Regions from separate parts of the Bradyrhizobium sp. U531 genome, predicted to be linked through region 3. Evidence: predicted binding sites of a transcription regulator. Region 3 holds the regulator's gene; each other region holds the start of a gene.
What was found. The regulator PhoB, encoded in region 3, activates phosphate uptake and scavenging genes when phosphate is short. The targets are predictions, from matches to a motif close to TGTCATNNANCTGTCAT.

Region 1 (7,346 bases), on a different contig from region 3:
TGAGCAGATTGTTGAAGTCGTGAGCGATGCCGCCGGAGAGCTGGCCGACCGTCTCCATCTTCTGCGCCTGCTGGAGCTTCTGCTCGGTCAGCTTGCGCGCGGTCAAATCGTGCACGATGCCGACGAAGATCAATTCGCCGTCCTGCCGCGCCTGGCCGACCGACAAGTCCATCGGGAAGGTCGATCCGTCCTTGCGCAGGCCGGTGGCCTCGCCGGCGGTCGCGAACTGCCTTGCCTGGCCGTCGGCCGTGGCGCCCGCCTCGGGCAGCAGCATCCTGACGTTCAGGCCCATCACCTCGTCGGCGCCGTAGCCGAACAGCCGCTCGCAGGCCGGATTGAACAAGAGAATGCGGTCCTGCGCGTCGAACAGAATGACGCCGTCGACCGCGGTCTCGACGATCGCCGTAAGGCGCGTCACGCTCTCGCGCATCGCACGCTGCGCGTCGCGGACCTGCTGCAGCAGCAGCGTGGCGTCCCGGCTCTTGATCTCCTCCTCCTCGAGCGCGGCCTGGACCTGCCGCAGCTCGAACGGGGAGGGGATCGTCAGGATTTTCGGCAGCAGCGGCCAGAGCGCGCCGGCCGTGACCACGGACGCCACCGCGGTCGCCGCCTTGACGATGCCCTCGATGCCGTAGACCGGCACCCACAGCGTGTAGATCGACAGCACATGGGTGAGGCCGCACGCCATGATGAAGATCGCGAAGGCCCAATAGACCCAGCCGAATTTGAGATCGCGCCGCTTGGTGACCAGGATTGCGAGCGCAAACGGAATCGAGAAATAGGCGGCTGCGATGCAGGCGTCGGAAACGACGTGAAGCCAGATCAGCTCAGGCTCCCACAACAGGCAGATGCCGTGCGGCGAGAACATGGACGAGTCGAGAAGACGTTCGAAAAAGGCCCACATCGTTCCACCCAAAGATTCCATTCCAGGCGGCTTGCGGACCGGAGGCGGCCCGCGACATCGGTGTCGCCGGACAGTTCCACCACTGACGTCTTACGCATCGGCGAAGCAGTGCGCGACTATACCAAGGGTTCGGCCCGGTTGCATTTTCATGCCCGCACCCATCGCGGCACGGAGGCCATGCTCCGTCCGCGCGACTCCTCGGGAACACGGGCAGTCGCGGTTTACGGCCAGTGGCGGCTCGGCAGCGCTTGCCGGAGTTCCAAGGTCGCGCTAGGACGGGCCATGGCGTTCCCATCCAACCCATGTGCCCGTCGATGACGACCCCGGTCGCACTCACCATTGCCGGGTCCGACTCGAGCGGCGGCGCCGGCATCCAGGCCGATCTGAAGACCTTTGCCGCGCTCGGCGTCTATGGCGCGTCCGCCATCACCGCCCTGACCGCACAGAACACGCGCGGCGTCACCGGCATTCACGCCGTTCCGGCGGAGTTCGTCACCGCCCAGATCGATGCGGTGTTCTCCGATCTCGATGTTGGCGCCGTGAAAATCGGCATGGTGGCCCAGGTCGAGAGCATCGATGCCATCGCAGCCGCGCTGCTGCGCTGGAAGCCGAAGCATGTCGTGCTCGATCCCGTGATGGTGGCGACCTCCGGCGACCGCCTGCTGGCCTCCGAGGCTGTCGAGGCCCTGCGCACCAGGCTGATGCCGCTGGCGTCGGTGATCACGCCCAACCTGCCGGAGGCCGCCGCTCTGCTCGAGGAGCCGGTCGCGCGAAGCGAGGCCGAGATCGAAAGCCAGGGACGGCGCCTGCTGGCGCTGGGCTGCCGCGCTGTCCTGATCAAGGGCGGGCACGGCGAGGGGCCCGAGAGCACCGATTATCTCGTCGATGCCGGCGACGCGCTTGCGCTGACCGCGGCCCGTGTGGCGACCCGCAACACCCATGGCACCGGCTGCTCGCTGTCCTCGGCGGTCGCCGCGGGCCTCGCCAGGGGCGAGGACCTGGAAAAAGCCGTGCGCAACGCCAAGGCCTGGATCAGCGCGGCGATCGGCGCCGCCGACCGCTTCAGCGTCGGCCACGGCCACGGCCCGATCCATCATTTCCACAGGTTCTACTGAGACGGGTTACCCAACCTCTCCCGCTTGGGGGAGAGGTCGCGCCGAAGGCGCGGGTGAGGGTTCTCTCCTCTTGGGGGATCCCACTGCGGAACACCCTCTCCCCAACCCTCCCCCGCAAGCGGGGGAGGGAGCGCACTGACTGTGTGGCTTCTAACGGCAATCTGATCTCTGACCCACTGCGGCGCCATGTCGCCTGATTGTCGCATGCGACTGATATTCGCGGGGAGGGCGAGGCGAAGCTTGATTCGTAATCGAGGGCGCCTCGAAGGTTCAATCGGTCATCCCCCTGTCACGGGACATTGTTACAGGCTGGCGCATGGGAAGTTACGATGTGAGTGACGAGAGCCCGGAGCGGCGCTTTCGCACGTTGTTCATCTCCGACGTTCATCTCGGAGCCCGCGGTTCTCAAGCCGATCTTCTGCTCGACTTCCTGCGCTACCACGACGCCGACACGATCTACCTCGTTGGCGACATCGTCGACGGCTGGGCGCTGAAATCGAGCTGGCACTGGCCGCAATCGCACAACGACCTCGTGCAGAAGCTTTTGCGCAAGGCGCGCAAGGGCGCCAAGGTCATCTACATTCCCGGCAATCACGACGAGTTCCTGCGCAACTATTACGGCACGCATTTCGGCGGCATCGACGTGGTCGAGAACACCGTCCACACCGGCGCGGACGGCAAGCGCTATCTCGTCATCCACGGCGACATCTTCGACCTCGTGGTGCAGAACGCGCGCTGGCTCGCCCATCTCGGCGACAAGGCCTACGACTTCGCGATCCAGATGAATCGCTTCGTCAACTTCTTCCGCCGCCTGTTCAAGGTGCCCTATTGGTCGCTTTCGCAATGGGCCAAGCAGAAGGTCAAGAACGCCGTCAATTACATCGGCGCGTTCGAGCAAGCGCTCGCCGCCGAGGCTCGGCGTCATGATGCCGACGGCGTGATCTGCGGCCACATCCACTACGCCGTGATCCGCGACGAAGGCGGCATTCGCTACATGAATTGCGGCGACTGGGTCGAGAGCTGCACGGCGCTCGTCGAGCACGACGACGGCCATTTCGAGATCATCACCTGGGCGGATCATCTGCAGAAGCCTGCAGCCGTCCCCGAGGTTGCAGCCAGAGCTGCATAGACAGAGGCCGCCTGATGCGCATCCTGGTCGCGACCGACGCCTGGCACCCGCAAGTCAACGGTGTGGTTCGGACGCTGACCAAGCTTGCCGACGCCGCCAAGGGGCTTCACATCGAAGGTGCCGGCGTCGAGTTCACCTTCCTGACCCCGCAATCCTTCCGCACCTTCGCGATGCCGAGCTATCGCGACGTGCGGCTCGCCATGCCGCGCCCGGCGCGCATCGCGAAGCTGATCGCGGAAGCTTGTCCCGACAGCATCCACATCGCGACCGAAGGGCCGATCGGCCTGATGGTCCGCCGCTATTGCCGCCAGCGCAAGCTGCCCTTCACGACCAGCTTCCACACCCGCTTTCCCGAATATGTCCGCGCCCGCGTCCCGGTGCCGGGCTCGCTGATCTGGCGGGCGCTGCGCCGCTTCCATGCCCCCAGCAGCGCCGTGATGGCGGCAACGCCGGCGCTCGCGCGCGAGCTGACCGAGCGCGGCTTTGACAACGTGGTGCTATGGCCGCGCGGCGTCGACACCGGACTGTTTCACCCCCGCGCCGTCGACCTCTGCCTGCCGGCACCGGTGTTCCTCTCCGTCGGCCGCGTCGCCGTGGAGAAGAATCTCGAAGCCTTCCTCGATCTCGACCTGCCCGGCACCAAGGTCGTCGTGGGCGACGGCCCGGCACGCGCCGCGCTGGAAGAGGCCTATCCCGATGCGATCTTCCTGGGGGAAAAGCACGGCGAGGAACTGGCGGACATCTATGCGGCCGCCGACGTCTTCGTATTCCCGAGCAAGACCGACACGTTCGGCCTCGTGCTGCTGGAGGCGCTCGCCAGCGGCCTGCCGGTTGCGGCCTTCCCGGTGAAGGGCCCTCGCGACGTGATCGGGGACGCTCCGGTCGGTGCGCTCGATCCCGACCTGCGCAACGCCTGCTTCGCGGCGCTCGACGTCTCCCGGCAGGACTGCGTCGCGTTCGCCTCGAACTACACCTGGGAAGCCTCGGCCCGGGCCTTCGTGGACAGCATCAGGGCGGTCGGCGCGGTGCTGCCGGGCCGAAACGGCGCGGAACAGCCTCGCTTCGTGGCCTGAAGAGGACAAAAACCTCTCGCGGAGGTGTCTTGCCCGGGCCTCATCGGCCGCGATACATTCGGCCATGACCGAACAGCTCCTCCCGATCGGCCCTGCCGATATCGACGCCGCAGCGCGCGTGATCGCGCCCTACGCCATCCGCACCCCGCTGTTGTCCTTTCCAGTGCTCAACGAGCGCGTCGGCGCGAAGGTGTTCCTGAAGCCGGAGATGCTCCAGCGCACCGGCTCGTTCAAGTTCCGCGGCGCCTTCAACAAGGTGTTCTCGATCCCGCAGGACAAGCGCGCCGGTGGCGTCGTCGCGTTCTCGTCCGGCAACCACGCCCAGGGCGTGGCGGCGGCTGCAAAGATCCTCGACATGCAGGCGACCATCGTGATGCCCGCGGATGCGCCGCTGTCCAAGCGCGAGCGCACCAAATCCTACGGCGCCGAGGTCGTGCTCTATGATCGCGACAAGGACGACCGCGAGGCGATCTCGCGCGGCATCGCCGAGAAGCGCGGCGCGACGCTGGTGCGGCCCTACGACGATCCCTTCGTGATCGCAGGCCAGGGCACCGCCGGCCGCGAGATCGCCGAGGACATGGCAACGCTCGGCCTCAGCCCCGACATCGTGGTGGCGCCGGCGTCCGGCGGCGGCCTGATCGCGGGCGTCGCGACGGCCGTGAAGGCGCGCTATCCGCGCGCCGAGATCGTCGTGGCCGAACCTGAGTCGTTCGACGATCACGGCATTTCGCTCACCGCAGGCCATCGCGAGCCGCATGGGCCCGCGGGCCGCACCATCTGCGATGCGCTGATGGCGCTGATACCCGGCGAGATGACCTTTGCGATCAACAGCAAGCTGCTCGCGCGCGGGGTCACGGCGTCGGACAAGGAAGTCGGGGCGGCCGTGGCGTTCGCCTATCGCGAGCTGAAGCTCGTGGTCGAGCCGGGCGGCGCGGTGGGGCTCGCCGCGCTGCTGGCAGGCCGACTCGATGTCGCCGGAAAGAACGTCGTCATCGTGCTGTCGGGCGGCAATGTGGATGCGGACCTGTTCGCCGAGCTGGTGGCCTAGCCGTCATTCCGGGGCTCGCGAAGCGAGAATCCGGAATCAATTTCTCCACCGTCTCTGCCGCACGATGGATTCCGGGCCTGCACCTGGCGGCGCATCCCGGAATGACAAGAACTGACATGGCGAAAGGGGCAGAGCGTTTCCGCTCTGCCCCTTCTTGTTGTGAATATTCGGACGAACTCTCCGCTTACTCGGTGCAACCTCTCCTGCTTGCGGGGAGGTCGGCGCGTAGCGCCGGGTGGGGGTTCTTTCCTGATCGGGAGTGTCCCGTTGCGGAGAAACCCTCTCCCCAACCCTCCCCCGCTAGCGGGGGAGGGAGCGCGCCTTCCTCTTCCTATCAGCGCATGAAGCCGCGGTGGTTGTTGCCGCCGCCCATGTTCGGGGACTGGTTCATCGACTGGCGGAAATTGTTGCCGCCGTTGTTGACCGTGCGGTTGGTCGCGTTGAACTGCTGGCGGTTGTTGTTCTGCACCTGCACCTTGTTCACCGGGTTGTTGCTGATCTTCACGCCGTTGTTGACACGGATCGGGTTGTTCTGCGTCTGAACATTCACCGGCTTGGTCTCGACGGTCGTGCCGCCCTTGCCGACATTCACCGGCATGCTGACGATCTTGCCCGGCTTGCCGTTGATGTTGCCGTTGACGTTGCCGCCATCCGGCTTGTTGTTGGTCGCCGGCAGGGTCACGATCTTGCCGATGCCGCCATTGTTGGTGGTGGTGTTGGTCGGTGCGGGCAGGGTGACGATCTTGCCCGGGGTCGGCGACGGCGTGCCGTTCTGCTGGCCCGGCTGGTTGTTGTTGCCGGCCGGCAGGTTGACGATCTGGCCGCCATTGCCGAGCTTGCCGATCACATTGCCATCGACCGGCTTCTGCACGACCGGCAGATTGCCGTTGATCTGACCGCCGCCATTGCCCTGCTGCATCTGCGGCATGTATTTGGGCTGGCCGAGATTGCCGATCTTGAAGGTCGGAGCAATGTTCTGCGGAGCCAGGAACTTGGTCGCCTGCATCAGGGGGATCTGCTTCGGCTGCATCTGCAGCTTCAGCGCCATTTGCGCATAGGGGCTGTTGCCGTAGCTGTCATAGAAGGTCTTGTAGCCGAAGGGCGAGTTCACGAGCACCGCCTTGTGCCAGGCCTGCGAGAGCAAGATGTTGTTGAGCAGCCAGCGGACGTGGTCGCACAGCGGGTCGTGCGGATACATCTGGATGAACTCCTGATAGTATTCCGGGCGGCCCTCGGACACGACGTAGTCATAGGCCTGGCGCGTCGAGCGGCTCGGCAGGTTGGCGGCCATCTGCACGACAGGAGCATTCACCGGCGCGCGGCTCGCGGCAACCACGGTGTCACCGAAGAAGGTGAAGTCCGAGGTGAGCGAGGAGCTCTCCCACGGGATCTGCGCGCCGCTGGTAGACTGGTTCACCTGCAGGCGGATGCGCTTGAACAGCTGCTCGATCGGCACGTTGGGTTCGCGCGCGACGTTCAGGAAGGCTTGCGTGTAGGGGCTGTGGCCGCCCGTGCCGTCGAGCGCTTCGGCGCCCGGCGCGGTCGAGTAACCGACGATCGAGCCGTTCGGCGCATCGACGATGGCAAGGCCGCGGCCGGCATCGTTGACGGTCGGGAACGGATTGTTACGGCAGGCATCGAGGATCACGATGCGCATGCGGCTCGGGATCGTCTCCAGCGTCGACATGACGTCGACGAGGCGCACCGAATTGCTGATGAGCTCGGTCGGGTTGGAGACCTTCGCGTCGACCGGCACGAGATAGTTCTCACCGGCGAGTTGCACGCCGTGGCCGGCGTAATAGACCATCGCCACCGTGTTCGGACCGCGCGCGGAGACCTTTGCGGAGAAGTCCTGCACCACGCGCAGCATGTCGTTCTGGCCGAGGTCGGTCGCGGCAACCACCTCGAAGCCGGCGGAGTTCAGGAACTGCGCCATCGACTGCGCGTCGTTGTCGGGATTGGCGAGCTGCGGGGCGTTCTGGTAGTTCGAATTGCCGATCACCAGCGCCACCCGCTGCTCGGGGCCCTGCAGCGCGGGCGCGGGCTCGACGGGGGCGACTTGCGCGCAAACGGGGCC
Region 2 (7,346 bases), on a different contig from region 3:
TGCGCTCGCAATGACGGAGCCTGCGGAGAGATCTCGGCTAACGCACCAAGACCCACTCGCCGATGATGCGGAATCTTGCCTTCGCATCATCCTGCTTAAACAAAGCGATGCGGTCGATATCGAGCGTTTCGATCCCCAGCGTCGCAAACCTTTCCCGCAGCATTGCCAGGATCGGTCCGCGCCGCTCCGCATCCAGCCGTCCCGTCAGCGTCATGTGGAAGCGGAATTCTTCCATCACGTAGGGGTAGCCCCAGCGGTCGAGATAATCGCGCTGCCGTTCGCTCAGCTTTTCCGGCTTGCGGCGCGCGCGATCTTCCGCCGTCAAGGCTGGGCGGAACGAATCGAATTCGCGGACGCAGTCGGCGGCGAGCTGCTGCAGCGTATCGACCGGCTCGGCCGGAATGACGGCAATGAAGCCGCTGATGGCGTCGACCACGGGTCGGATCGTCGGGATCGGTCGCGGCGTCTGCGCGAAGGTCGCGCAGGCGGTCATCAGCCCGGCTTCAGTCTTGCCAGGGGCCAGCGCCATCGGCGCCTTCAGCGTGCCGTGGAAACCGTATTTGCGGGGATCGGCGGTGACCTCGCGCCAATCCGGCGCGACCTGCAGTGCTTCCCGCGGAAGCGAAACCTCGTCACCGCCATAGGCCTCGTAGCCGAGCAGCTCGGCGCCGAAGGGGGAGAGGGGGCTGTTGCGTCCGGCGGCAAAATAGATCGAGTAGCGGGGAAAACCTGTCATCGCCGCAGCATAACCAATTTATGCCGCAACGATAGCTTCGCGCGGCATCGCCACTGCCGGGAGCAGACGCGTCGCATCGGTGAGATGCACGAGCTTGCCGCCCGAGATCACCGCGATCAACCGCGGTCGCAGCGGCGCGCTGTTATCGACCAGCAGGATGTCGGCGCGGCGGCCTTGCGCCAGCACACCGCGATCCATCAGGCCGGTCGCGCGCGCAGGGCCGGCCGAGACCAGGTCCCAGGCTTGTGTCAGCGGCAGCACGCCGTCGGCGGCGAGGCGGAACGCGGCGAGCAATTGGGCGGGATAATAATAGTCCGACGCCAGCACCGAGCAGAGCCCCTTGGCGATCATGTCGGACGCCCTGGTCCAGCCGGTATGGCTGCCGCCGCGCACGACGTTGGGCGCGCCGTAGACGATGGCATCGCCGTGCTGTGCGGCCGCCCGCGCCGTCTCCTCGTTGATCGGAAACTCCGCGATGTCAGCGCCGAGCTCGCGAAACTCCCGGCGCATCGCCGGCGTCGCGTCGTCGTGCGAGAGCATCCGCACCTCGGCCGCGCGGGCCGTGGTGGCCAGCCGCGACACGGAGGCCGGCACCTCGTCGGCGCGTGACGTCACGCGTTCGACCAGCCGGTCGAATTCCTCGCCCGAAAGCCCCGTGCGCTCCACCATGCGGTTGCGCTTGCGCGGCTTGGCCATGTCGGCCACCGTGCCGTCCATGTGGTCGTTGAAGGCGAACAGATCGACACGACCCTCGCTGAGCCACTGACTGATCTCGGCTTCGGCATCGAGGTTGTAGGTCTCGTGCCGCAGGTGGAAGCGGGTGTCGGCGGCGAATTGCGGACGCTGCCGCTCGATCGCCTCCATCAGGCCGCGCGCATTGTCGCTGCTGCGCAAGCCCGGCTCCCACGAGCAGGTCGTGGCGTGAAACACCGTGGTGATGCCGTTGCTGATGGCCTGGCGATCGCTGTCGGCAAGCGCGACGTCAATGGGGAAGTCGACACCGGCGCGGGGCATCATCTGCCGCTCGAAGGCGTCGCCATGCAGGTCGACGATGCCGGGCAGCACCAGCAGGTTGCGTGCGTCGATCGCCAGCTTCATCCGCCCGCGAGAAGCGTCGATCTCCGTGATATCAGTTCCGGATATGGCGAGTGAGGTTTCGACGAGCTCGGCGCCGATCAGGGCCCGGCCGCCTTCGAGGAAAATGTCTGTCACGCGACCGCGCTTCGCTTGCTGGCAGGGAGAGCTGCTCGTGCTTCGTATGTCGCGAGAAAATCTTCAATCCCGAGCTTGCGGAAATCGGGCAGCGCTTCACGCAATTTGTCGTGATCCCAGTCCCACCAGGCAAGCCGGGCGAGCCGCCCGGCCATCTCCTCCGAGAACCGCCGGCGCACGATCCGTGCGGGATTGCCGGCGACGATGGTGTACGCCGGCACGTCCTTGGTGACGATGGCGCCGGCCGCGATCACCGCGCCGGTGCCGATATTGCGGCCCGGCAGGACGATCGCGCCATGACCGATCCAGACGTCGTGGCCGATATGGATGTGATGCTGGCGCCGCCAGTCGAAGAACTCGGCGTCGTCGCTCTCGCCTTCGAAGTAGGCGCTGGAGCGGTAAGTGAAATGCGCCTGGGTCGCGCGGTGCATCGGATGGTTGCCGGGATTGATCCGCGTCATCGCCGCGATCGAGCAGAATTTTCCGATCGTCGTGTAGGTGATCTGGGCGTCGTTCACGACATAGGAGTAATCGCCCATCGCCACTTCGTGCAGGATGGTGCGCGCGCCGACCTCGGTATAGGCGCCGAGCCTGGTCTCGTGCAGCTTGGCCGAGGGATCGATGGTCGGGTGAACCGAGAGAGCTTTGGCGGCCATGTTGAATCCGAGCTGCGGGGCGGACGTTCCTCTTCGGGCGGCGCGATGACGATGTCATGACAGGGCGATGACAGGGGATGAAGTGTGTAGGATCGCCGCACCGCAACGCGCCTGTCACACAAGTGTTAAGCGCGGGCGTTAGCGGTGGGCTCCAGCTAATCTGGAGCTCTGCATGCTGGTGGTGGATGGTCTGACGTGTCGCTTCGGCGCAAAAGCCGCGGTGGACGACGCTTCGTTTCAAATCTCCCCCGGCGGCTTCGTCGGTGTGATCGGACGCTCCGGCGCGGGCAAGTCGACGCTGCTGCGGAGCATCAACCGCCTGGTAACGCCGACGCAGGGCAAGGTCCTGTTCGACGGCCTCGACGTCACCGCGCTGCGCGGCAAGGAGCTGCGGCAGTGGCGTGCGCGCTCGGCGATGATCTTCCAGCAATTCAACCTGGTCGGCCGGCTCGACGTCCTCACTAACGTCCTGATGGGACGGCTCGCGACGATGCCGGCCTGGCGGTCGCTGTCGCAGATCTGGCCGGAGCAGGACAAGGCGCTGGCGATGTCCGCGCTCGAGCAGTTCGACATCGCTTCGCTCGCCGCGCAGCGCGCCGACCAGCTCTCCGGCGGCCAGCAGCAGCGCGTCGCGATCGCCCGTGCGCTGGTGCAGCAGCCCGACATCATCCTCGCCGACGAGCCGATCGCCTCGCTCGATCCGCGCAACACCAAGATCGTGATGGATGCGCTTCTGCGCATCAACAAGCATTTCGGCATCACCGTGCTCTGCAACCTCCACTCGCTCGATCTCGCGCGCTCCTATTGCGATCGCCTGATCGGCATGGCCGCGGGCCACGTGGTGTTCGACGGCGCGCCGTCCGCGCTGACCGACCACGTCGCCCGCGAACTCTACGACCTCGAAGCCGCCGACGTCATGGGCGGCACGCCCGTGCCGGCGCCCGAGGGCGTGCCGGCACTTGGAACGGCCGCGGCCGCCTGAGAACGCCACACCTGTTTCGCTATCAGTTTTTTGCGTCAACCGACCCCAACCGATGAAGAGGGTAACATGATCACTCGCAGACTGGTTCTCGCCGGCGTTGCCGCGCTCGCGTTCACGGCCTCGGCCTCCGCCGAGGATTGGAAGGCCAAATATCCCGAGCTGACCTTTGCGGTCGTTCCGGCCGAGAATGCCTCCGGCGTCACCGAGCGATGGGCGCCGTTCATGACTTATCTCTCCAAGGAACTGGGCGTGAAGGTCACACTGCGCATTGCCAACGACTACGCCGCCGTCATCGAAGGCCAGCGCGCCGGCAACATCCACATCGCCAGCTACGGCTCGGCTTCGTTCGCCCGCGCCCGCCTCACCGGCGTCAAGACCGATGCCTTCGCCAACGACATCAACGCCGATGGTTCGACCGGCTATTACTCGGTGTTCTTCGTCAAGGCGAACAGCGCCTACAAGAAGATCGACGACCTCAAGGGCAAGAACCTCGGCCTGGTCGATCCCAACTCGACCTCGGGCAACAACGTGCCGCGCTTCGAGCTCGACAAGATGGGCATCCCGGATGCCGACACCTATTTCAGCAAGGTCGTCTTCACCGGCAGCCACGAGAACGCGATGCTGGCGTTGTCGCAAGGAACGGTCGATGTCGCCGCCAACCAGTGGACCACCGACGACGATTCCACGCTGGCGCAGATGCTGACCAAGGGCATGCTGAAGAATGCCGACGGCTCGGCGATGAAGAAGGACGATTTCCGCATCATCCACAAATCGGCACCGATCATCAACGGTCCCTACGCCTACAACTCCGAGCTGCCTGACGACGCCAAGGCCGCCATCGCGAAAGCCTTCTTCGACGCGCCGGCCAAGGACAAGGCGGCGTTCGATCGCCTCCAGGACGGCCAGAAGAAGGGCTTCAATCACGCCACCACCAAGGATTGGGATGGCACGATCGAGCTGATCAAGTTCGTCGACGCGCTGCGTAAGAAGAAGGCGTCCTGAGGTTCGGGACGATGCCACTGGAGCCGGGTCCATCGACCCGGCTCTTTCTTTGACCGGACCTGATTCCACGCCGATGACAACAGCGGTTTCGATCCTCCCCGAGCAGCAGCTTGCCGTGCTCAACGCCGCCTATCGCCGGGCGGTCGGGCGCAAGCGGCTTCGTCTATTGGGAGGATTCGCGATCTTCATGGCGGCGCTGGTCCTCGCCGGGATCGGCGCCGAAGTGAATTTGCGCACGCTCTTCACTTATTTCGGCAATTTCGTCAGCTATTTCGATCGCATCCTCACCCTCGACAGCGGCCAGCGCGTCTGGACCGATGTCGGCGAATGGCTCTGGGGCTGGCGCAAATGGCTGAAGATGCTGGGTGAGACCGTGCTCATCAGCTATGTGGGCACGCTGATCGGCGCCACTCTCGCATTCTGTCTGAATTTCTTCGCGGCCGAGAACACGTCGCCCGCGCCCTGGCTGCGCTTCGTCGTCCGGCGCCTGCTGGAATTCGCCCGCACCGTTCCCGGCATCGTGTTCGCACTGGTGTTCGTGATCGCCTTTGGGCTCGGGCCGATGGCCGGCGTGCTCGCGATCGCCATCCATTCCACCGGCGCGCTCGGCAAGCTGTTCTCGGAGATCGTCGAGAATGCCGACATGAAGCCGGTCGAGGGCATCCGCTCGACCGGGGCGAGCTGGCTGTCCTGCATGCGTTTCGCGATCGTGCCGCAGGTGACAGCGGGCTATGCCAGCTACGCGCTGCTGCGGTTCGAGATCAACGTTCGCGAGGCCTCGGTGATGGGCTTCGTCGGCGCCGGCGGCATCGGCCAGGAGCTCGTCGTCGCCATCCGCAAATTCTATTACTCCGACGTCAGCGCCATTCTGCTCACCATCATCGTCACCGTCTTCATCATCGACATCGCCACCGGCTGGCTGCGCGGCCACCTGTTTGGCAAGGAGGCGCGGACGTGACGCCGCACAAGGTCGATCCGCGCGAGATGCGCGCGCGCTATCCCGATGTGTTCGATCGGCCGGCCTCGGCGCGGCTCGCCTTGCCCGCGACCATCGTCGCGGCGTTCGCGGTCCTGGTCTACGGCCTCGTCGATCTCGATTTTTCGCCGTCGCGGTTCCTCGCGGGGCTCAGCCAGCTCGGCTGGATCAGCCTGATGATGATCCCGCCGGATCCCGGCACCTCGTTGCCGATCTATCTGAAGGCGCTCGGCGAGACGCTGTCGATCGCGCTGCTCGGCACCACGCTCGCCGCCGTGTTCGCTCTGCCGGTCAGCCTGCTGGCGGCGCGCAACGTCGTGCCGTCGATCATGCTGCGCTTTCCGGTACGCCGTTTCCTCGATTCGATCCGCGGCGTCGACACGCTGATCTGGGCGCTGGTCTGGATCAACGTCGTCGGGCTCGGCCCGTTCGCCGGCGTGCTCGCCATCGCCGTGTCGGATTTCGGCGCGTTCGGAAAACTGTTCTCGGAGGCGATCGAGGGCGCCGACCAGAAGCAGGTCGAAGGCATCCGCGCCTCCGGCGGCAGCGCGCTGCACGAGATCCGCTTTGGTCTTTTGCCGCAGGTCCTGCCTGTGATCGCGGGCCAGGTGCTGTACTTCATCGAATCCAACACCCGCTCGGCCACCATCATCGGCATCGTCGGCGCCGGTGGCATCGGCCTGCAGCTCGCCGAGCAGATCCGTGTGCTGGAATGGCAGAAGGTGTCGTTCCTGATCCTGATGATTTTGGTTGCCGTCGCCGCGATCGATTTCGTCTCGAGCAAGCTGCGCTTTGCGATCATCGGGCGGCGGGCGGTGGCGTAGTTTTCCCTTCTCCCCTTGTGGGAGAAGGTGGCGCGAAGCGCCGGATGAGGGGTCCTGTCCACGCATTCAAATGAGAGATGAGCTCGCGGAGAGAACCCCTCACCCGTCTCGCCGCTGCGCGGCGAGCCACCCTCTCCCACAAGGGGAGAGGGAAGAGAGCTACGGCTCCACCAGAAATTCCACCCGCTCGGCCGCGAACCGCGAGTGCTTGGTCACCAGCGGCTTGCCGTCGAGGTCGTGGTCGGTGGCGTCGACCACCAGGATCGGCCGCCCCAGCGGCAGGTCGAGCCGCGCGGCATCCGTCGCATCGACGATGCCGGCGGTGATTCGGGTCGCGCCGCGGCGATAGTCGCGCACGCCGAAATGCGCGAGCAGCTTCGTCATCGAGCGCGTTGCGGCGAACACGCTGCCCGCGCCCGGGAACAGCTCGGCCGACAGCCAGGTCGTGGACACGCAGATCGGCGTACGGTCGGCGAGGCGAATCGCCTCGATCCGCACCAGCGGCGCGCCGGCCTTCAGGCCAAGCTCGCGCGCCAGCTCCCGCGTCGCGACGTCCTCGGAGGCCTCGATCAATTGGCCGCGCGGCTCGCGGCCGCCGGCGCCGACGATCTCGGAGAAGCGCGTGCGTGAGCGCAGGGGATAAGCGAGCTTCTGAGCCTCGACATAGGTGCCGCTGCCGCGCTCGGCGCGCACCAGGCCACGTTCGGCAAGGGCGGCGAGCGCGCGCCGCACGGTGTGGCGGTTCACGCGATAAGTCTCGGCGATCTCCATCTCGCCCGGCAGCTTGTCGCCGGCCGCAAAGCGGCCGTCGGCGATGCCGCGCTCGATGCCGTCGGCAACGAGGCGCCACAGCGCGACGCCCGACGAGGCTGTGTCTTGCATGCTCATATCGCCGGTCAGCCTAGCTCAGAAATCACGGTCTTGTCACGAAACAGTCATGGCGCTCCCGTATGAAGTT
Region 3 (7,346 bases):
CGTCACCTCCTTCATCGCGATGCTCATCGCCATTCCCGTCGGTATCGGCATTGCGATCTTCCTCACCGAGCTCTGCCCGCAATGGCTGCGCCGCCCGATCGGCATGGCGGTCGAGCTGCTCGCCGGCATTCCCTCGATCATCTACGGCATGTGGGGCTTCTTCGTGCTGGGCCCGTTCCTGGCCAACACCTTCCAGCCGTTCATGATCAAGATCTTCGACGGCGTGCCCGTGCTGGGCGCGATCTTCGCAGGTCCCCCGTCCTATCTCAGCACGTTCAACGCCGCGCTGATCCTTGCCATCATGGTGCTGCCCTTCATCACCTCGATCTCGGTCGACGTGTTCAAGACGGTGCCGCCGGTCCTGAAGGAGGCCGCCTACGGCGTCGGCTGCACCACATGGGAAGTCGTCCGCAGCGTGGTGATCCCCTACACCCGCGTCGGCATCATCGGCGGCGTCATGCTGGCGCTGGGCCGCGCGCTCGGCGAGACGATGGCGGTGACCTTCATCATCGGCAACTCGTTCCGCATCTCCTCATCGATCTTCGCGCCGGGCACCACGATCTCGGCGGCGATCGCATCCGAGTTCGCCGAGAGCGACGGCCTGCACCAGTCCGGCCTGATCCTGCTCGGCCTGTTGCTGTTCGTGCTGACGTTCTTCGTGCTGGCCGCCGCGCGGCTGATGCTGATGCGGCTCGACAAGAAGGCGGGGAAGTAACGCCATGGCGCTCAATCCGATCTATTCGCGTCGTCGCCGCAAGGACATCGTGATCCGCGGGCTCTGCTTCGCCGCGGCCGCCTTCGGCGTCACCTGGCTCGCGCTGATCCTGATCACGCTGCTCTACAACGGACTCGCCGGCCTGAACCTCGAGATCTTCGTCGCCGATACGCCGCCTCCGGGATCGACCGAGGGCGGCCTGCGCAACGCGATCGTGGGTTCGATCATCATGACCTTGATCGGCGTCGGCATCGGCGCGCCGCTCGGCCTGTTCGCCGGCACCTATCTCGCCGAATACGGCCGCAACGACAAGCTGACCTCGGTGATCCGCTTCATCAACGACATCCTGCTCTCGGCGCCCTCGATCATCATCGGCCTGTTCATCTATGGCGCGGTGGTGGTGCCGATGCGCGGCTTCTCCGCGATCGCGGGCGCGCTGGCGCTCGCCGTCATCGTGATCCCGGTCGTGCTGCGCACCACCGAGGACATGCTGCTGCTGGTGCCGAATCCGCTGCGCGAGGCAGCCTCGGCGCTCGGCCTGCCGCGCTCGCTGGTGATCAAGCGGATCGCCTATCGCGCGGCCCGGTCGGGCCTCATCACCGGCGTGCTGCTCGCCACCGCCCGCGTCGCCGGCGAGACCGCGCCGCTGCTCTTCACCGCGCTGTCGAACCAGTTCTTCAGCCTCGGCCTGAACAAGACGATGGCCAACCTGCCTGTCACCATCAACAACTTCGTGCAGAGCCCCTACGCCTATTGGAAGCAGCTCGCCTGGAGCGGCGCGCTGCTGATCACGCTCACTGTGCTTGCCCTGAACATTGGCGCCCGCATCATCGGCGCCGAGAGGACTGCAAAATGACCGATCTGTCCGTATCCGTGAGTTCGAACGCTCATCTGGCGTCGCATCCGCTGCCGGAAGCGCCCGCCAAGGTGACGGTGCGCAACCTCAACTTCTATTACGGTGAGCACCACGCGCTGAAGAACATCAACCTGACGCTCGGCGCCAACCGCGTCACGGCGTTCATCGGCCCGTCGGGCTGCGGCAAGTCCACCCTGCTGCGCATCTTCAACCGGATGTACGACCTCTATCCGGGCCAGCGCGCCACCGGCCAGCTGATGCTGGACCAGACCAACATCCTCGACCCCAAGCTCGACCTCAACCTGCTGCGCGCCCGGGTCGGCATGGTGTTCCAGAAGCCGACGCCGTTTCCGATGACGATCTACGAGAACATCGCCTTCGGCATCCGCCTCTACGAGAAGATTTCGAAGTCCGAAATGGACGGTCGCGTCGAGAAGGCGCTGCGCGGCGGCGCACTGTGGAACGAGGTCAAGGACAAGCTCAACGCCTCCGGCCTGTCGCTCTCCGGCGGCCAGCAGCAGCGCCTGTGCATCGCCCGCACCGTCGCGGTGCGCCCCGAGGTGATCCTGTTCGACGAGCCCTGCTCGGCGCTCGACCCGATCTCGACCGCCAAGGTCGAGGAGCTGATCCAGGAACTGTCCGAGAACTACACGATCGCGATCGTCACCCACAACATGCAGCAGGCGGCGCGCGTCTCCGACAAGACCGCCTTCATGTATCTCGGCGAGCTGATCGAGTTCGACGACACCAGCAAGATCTTCACGTCGCCGACCGACCGGCGCACGCAGGATTACATCACCGGCCGGTTCGGCTGAGGAGACGCAATATGGGTACCGAACATACCGCAAAGGCCTTCGACACCGACCTCCAGGAACTCACCCGCCTGGTCGCCGAGATGGGCGGCATCGCCGAGCGCATGATCGTCGATTCCGTCGACGCCCTGATCCGCCGCGATGTTCCGCTCGGCCAGCGCGTCGTTACCGTCGACGCCGAGCTCGACGCGCTGCAGAGGCGCATCGAGGAGCGTGCGGTGCTCACCATCGCCCGCCGCCAGCCGATGGCCGTCGACTTGCGCGAGATCGTCGGCGCCATGCGCGTTGCGACCGATCTCGAGCGCATCGGCGACCTCGCCAAGAACATGGGCAAGCGCGTCGCCGCGCTCGAGACCGATTTCCATCCGCTCAAGCTGTTCCGCGGCCTCGAGCACATGACCGACCTCGTGCAGCAGCAGGTCAAGAGCGTGCTCGACGCCTATGCCGCGCACGATCTGCCGGCTGCGATGGCGGTGTGGAAGGGCGACGAGGAGGTCGACGCGATCTGCACCTCGCTGTTCCGCGAGCTCCTCACCTACATGATGGAGGATCCGCGCAACATCTCGTTCTGCATCCATCTGATGTTCTGCGCCAAGAACATCGAGCGGATCGGCGACCATGCCACCAACATCGCCGAGACCGTGTTCTACATGATCGAGGGTCAGGCGATGACCGACAAGCGGCCGAAGGGCGACATGACGACCTTCGCCACGACGGTCCCCAATACCTGAAGACCTAAGGAGCCACGACCCGATGGGCGCACGCATTATGGTGGTTGAGGACGAGGAAGCTCTCACCGAGCTTCTCCGCTACAACCTCGAAGGCGACGGCTATGACGTCGAGACGGTGATGCGCGGCGACGACGCCGACACCCGGCTCAAGGAGCACATTCCCGACCTGATCGTGCTCGACTGGATGCTGCCGGGCCTGTCCGGCATCGAGCTGTGCCGGCGCCTGCGCACGCGGCCAGACACCAAGCAGCTGCCGATCATCATGCTCACCGCGCGCGGCGAGGAGAGCGAGCGGGTGCGCGGGCTCGCGACCGGCGCCGACGACTACATCGTCAAGCCGTTCTCGGTGCCCGAGCTGCTCGCGCGCGTGAAGGGCCTGCTCAGGCGCGCCAGTCCCGAGCGGCTCGCCACCGTCTTGGCCTATGGCGACATCGAACTCGACCGCGACAAGCGCCGCGTGGCGCGCTCGGGTCGGCCGATCGATCTCGGCCCGACCGAATATCGCCTGCTGGAGTTCTTCCTGGAGCATCCCGGCCGCGTGTTCTCGCGCGAGCAGCTGCTCGACAGCGTCTGGGGCCGCGACATCTACATCGACGAGCGCACCGTCGACGTCCATATCGGCCGCCTGCGCAAGCTGCTCAATCTCGGCCGCGAGCAGGACCCGATCCGCACCGTCCGCGGCGCCGGCTATGCGCTGGACGATCGTTTCGCGAAGGCGGAGCAGACGTAAGGGCGGGCGTGTTGTTGGTTCGCAGCTGCGGCCACGATCTCAGCTGTCATCCCGGGGCGCGCACAGCGCGAGCCCGGGATCCATAACCACAGGCCGTGGTTTGGCGAAGACTCGGTGTGACCATCTCGCGCAACAATTGCGCCCTGTGGTTATGGATCCCCGCGTTCGCGGGGATGACACCGAGTTGGTTGAGGCGCCGCCGAGTGACGGCTGCCGTCCTTGCAGTCAGCGAGATCAGCGACCTCAGCGCGGACCCGGCTTCGCCGGTGCGCGGCGGCGATCGGCGGCGGGCTGATACGCCACGCGCGAGTGCTGGGCGCAGTAGGGCAGGCCGGAGAGTGCCTTGCCGCCGCAGAAGAAGAAATCCGGGCTCGAGGGATCGCCGACCGGCCAGTGGCAGGTCGCCTCGTTCAATTCGAGCAGCGACAGCCGCTGGCTCATCGGCACGACGTTGTCGTAGGTAACGGGCTCGGCCTCGACTTCGACCTCGAAGGCCTGCGCCAGCGCGGTGTTGCCGCGGGCGATGGGGCGCGTCACCCGCATCATGTGCTGCGCGGGGCGCGCCTTGCGCGGTCGCGGCGCTGCCGATGAAGGGCTCTTGGCACGGCCGGACAAGCCGAGCCTGTGCACTTTGCCGATCACGGCATTGCGGGTCACATTGCCGAGCTCAGCTGCGATCTGGCTGGCCGACAATCCGGCCTCCCAGAGCTTTTTCAGCTGCTCGACGCGATCGTCGGACCAGGTCAAAACCGTCATTGCACCCTTTCCCTCGCCGCGCGGCTGCCATGCTGGCGCCCTTGCGGCGAATGCCTAAGCTTCGAAAAACCCGTGCCGCCAGAATCCCTTAAGGCTCGCCGGGCGTGTGACTGACGCCCGAACGTTTACGCCGGTACTTAAGGACTCTTGGGATCAGAACCGCTGCACGAGATGTCGTATCTGACAGCCCAAACGCTACAATATGGCGTGACTCACGCGCAAGAGTCCGCCGACTCGCTTCCACATGTTCCGTGGTGAAAAACCCGCAAAATCGCTACCGCAAGACTACGGAATCAGCGTTTCCCGAGGCTTTCCGGGTGGCATTGACACCCGTTTCACGGGGCATAAGATGGTCCCACGTGCCGCCCTTAAAAGGCGGCACGTTTCGTTTTCCGGGCCGGTCAATGGTGCGTTGCGCAATGCACGCGTCACACCGCCTCAACATCAAGTGACCGTCATGACTAACAGCGCAGCCCCGCATTTGCTCCCCGTTTTTGCCAGGGCCGACCTCGGTTTTGAGCGCGGCGAAGGCTGCTGGCTGATCGCGACCAATGGCGATCGCTATCTCGACTTCACCTCGGGCGTCGCGGTGAACGCGCTCGGCCATTGCCATCCGCATCTGGTCAAGGCGTTGCAGGAGCAGGCGACCAAGCTCTGGCATATGTCGAACCTGTTCCAGAGCCCGGACGGCGAGAAGCTCGCAAACCGCCTGTGCAACGAGAGCTTTGCGGACTTCGTGTTCTTCTGCAATTCCGGCGCCGAGGCGCTTGAGGGCGTGATCAAGCTGGTCCGCCATCATCACTCCTCCAAGGGGCACCCGGAGCGCTATCGCCTCATCACCTTCGAAGGCGCCTTCCACGGCCGCACGCTGGCGACGCTCGCCGCCACCGGCTCCGCGAAATATCTCGAGGGCTTCGGGCCGCCGATGGACGGCTTCGACCAGGTGCCGCATGGCGACATCGAGGCCGTGAAGAAGGCGATCGGGCCAGAGACAGCGGGCATTTTGATCGAGCCGATCCAGGGCGAGGGCGGCGTGCGTTCGGCGCCGCCGACGTTCCTCAAGGCATTGCGCCAGCTCTGCGACGAGAAGGGGCTGCTGCTCGCCTTCGACGAGGTACAGACCGGCATGGGTCGCAGCGGTGATCTGTTCGCCTATCGGCGCACCGGCGTCACGCCCGACGTGATGTCGCTGGCGAAGGCGCTCGGCGGCGGCTTCCCCATCGGCGCGATCCTGGCGACGTCGGAAGCGGCGGCCGGCATGGGCCCCGGATCGCACGGCTCGACCTTCGGCGGCAATCCGCTGGCGATCTCGGCGGCCAACGCCGTGCTCGACGTCATGCTCAAGCCCGGCTTCTTCGACCACGTGCAGAAGATGTCGCTGCTGCTCAAGCAGAAGCTCGCCTCCGTGATCGACCGCCATCCTGACGTCGTCAGCGAGGTGCGCGGCGAGGGCCTCCTGATCGGCATCAAGGCCGTGGTGCCCTCCGGCGATCTCGTCGCGGCCCTGCGCAACGAAAAGCTGCTTACGGTCGGCGCCGGCGACAATGTCGTTCGTTTCCTGCCGCCGTTGATCGTGACCGAGGCCGAGATCGAGGACAGCGTCATCAGGCTCGAGCGCGCCTGCACGGCGATCTCGTCCATACAGACCAAGCGGGCGGCAAGCTGATGAGCAAGTCCCCTGCCAAGGCGCCGAAGCACTTCCTCGACATCAACGAGCTGCCGCTGTCGGAGCTCAAGCGCATGCTCGCCGCTTCCTCCGCCATGAAGGCGAAGCAGAAGGCGCAGCAGCCGGTGCGGCCGCTCGAAGGCAAGACGCTGGCGATGATCTTCGAGCGTCCCTCGACGCGCACCCGCGTGTCGTTCGACGTCGGCATGCGCCAGCTCGGCGGCGAGGCGATCATGCTCACCGGCGCCGAGATGCAGCTCGGTCGCGGCGAGACCATCGCCGACACCGCGCGCGTGCTGTCGCGCTATGTCGACGCCATCATGATCCGCATCCTCAATCACGATGCGCTGTTGGAGCTTGCGGCCAACGCCACCGTGCCCGTCATCAACGGCCTGACGCGGCGCTCGCATCCATGCCAGGTGATGGCCGACCTCATGACCTATGAGGAGCATCGCGGGCCCATTGAGGGCAAGACGGTGGCCTGGACCGGCGACGACAACAACGTGCTGGCGTCCTGGGCGCATGCCGCCGAGCGCTTCAAATTCCAGCTCAACGTCGCCACCCCGCCGGAGCTCGCGCCGAAAAAGGCGATGCGCGACTTCATCAAGGCGACGGGCGCGCCGATCGTGCTCGGCACCGATCCGGAAACCGCCGTGAAGGGCGCCGATTGCGTCGTCACCGACACCTGGGTGTCGATGGGCGACAAGGAGGGCGAGCACCGCCACAACGTGCTCAAGCCCTATCAGGTCAACAGCAAGCTGATGTCGCTCGCCAAGCCCGATGCGCTGTTCATGCACTGCCTGCCTGCTCATCGCGGCGAGGAGGTCACCGACGAGGTGATCGACGGTCCGCAATCGGTGGTGTTCGACGAGGCCGAAAACCGCCTGCACGCGCAGAAGGGCATTCTGGCCTGGTGCTTCGACGCGGTGAAGTAGGCGGCTCTTATAGCCCGGATGGAGCGCAGCGAAATCCGGGTTCTCGACGCGGGTAACGACCTCCCCCGGATTGCGCTGCGCTCCATCCGGGCTACTTGGGCCGTCGTTCCGGTGACGGAATGCGAGCGCGCCTCTTTCATTTTGC

Region 1: a site for PhoB is predicted at 2,296-2,312, ahead of QRQ56_RS00350 (UDP-2,3-diacylglucosamine diphosphatase). Genes of this name have one in related genera too.
Region 2: a site for PhoB is predicted at 2,661-2,677, ahead of phnC (phosphonate ABC transporter ATP-binding protein). Genes of this name have one in related genera too.

What each region holds. Positions count from the first base shown of each region.
Region 1 covers NZ_JASVEN010000001.1:74,467-81,812, forward strand. The annotation lists gene QRQ56_RS00340 (PAS domain S-box protein) at 1-868, opposite strand, end outside; gene thiD (bifunctional hydroxymethylpyrimidine kinase/phosphomethylpyrimidine kinase) at 1,219-2,019, shown strand; gene QRQ56_RS00350 (UDP-2,3-diacylglucosamine diphosphatase) at 2,336-3,148, shown strand; gene QRQ56_RS00355 (glycosyltransferase family 4 protein) at 3,163-4,221, shown strand; gene QRQ56_RS00360 (threonine/serine dehydratase) at 4,286-5,269, shown strand; gene QRQ56_RS00365 (caspase family protein) at 5,604-7,346, opposite strand, start outside.
Region 2 covers NZ_JASVEN010000004.1:134,351-141,696, forward strand. The annotation lists gene QRQ56_RS20140 (DUF1045 domain-containing protein) at 38-736, opposite strand; gene QRQ56_RS20145 (alpha-D-ribose 1-methylphosphonate 5-triphosphate diphosphatase) at 755-1,948, opposite strand; gene QRQ56_RS20150 (chloramphenicol acetyltransferase) at 1,945-2,604, opposite strand; gene phnC (phosphonate ABC transporter ATP-binding protein) at 2,777-3,586, shown strand; gene phnD (phosphonate ABC transporter substrate-binding protein) at 3,653-4,588, shown strand; gene phnE (phosphonate ABC transporter, permease protein PhnE) at 4,662-5,546, shown strand; gene phnE (phosphonate ABC transporter, permease protein PhnE) at 5,573-6,388, shown strand; gene phnF (phosphonate metabolism transcriptional regulator PhnF) at 6,548-7,276, opposite strand.
Region 3 covers NZ_JASVEN010000017.1:10,558-17,903, reverse strand. The annotation lists gene pstC (phosphate ABC transporter permease subunit PstC) at 1-715, shown strand, start outside; gene pstA (phosphate ABC transporter permease PstA) at 720-1,571, shown strand; gene pstB (phosphate ABC transporter ATP-binding protein PstB) at 1,568-2,386, shown strand; gene phoU (phosphate signaling complex protein PhoU) at 2,398-3,114, shown strand; gene phoB (phosphate regulon transcriptional regulator PhoB) at 3,137-3,844, shown strand; gene QRQ56_RS38085 (GcrA family cell cycle regulator) at 4,088-4,600, opposite strand; gene QRQ56_RS38080 (aspartate aminotransferase family protein) at 5,058-6,266, shown strand; gene argF (ornithine carbamoyltransferase) at 6,266-7,201, shown strand.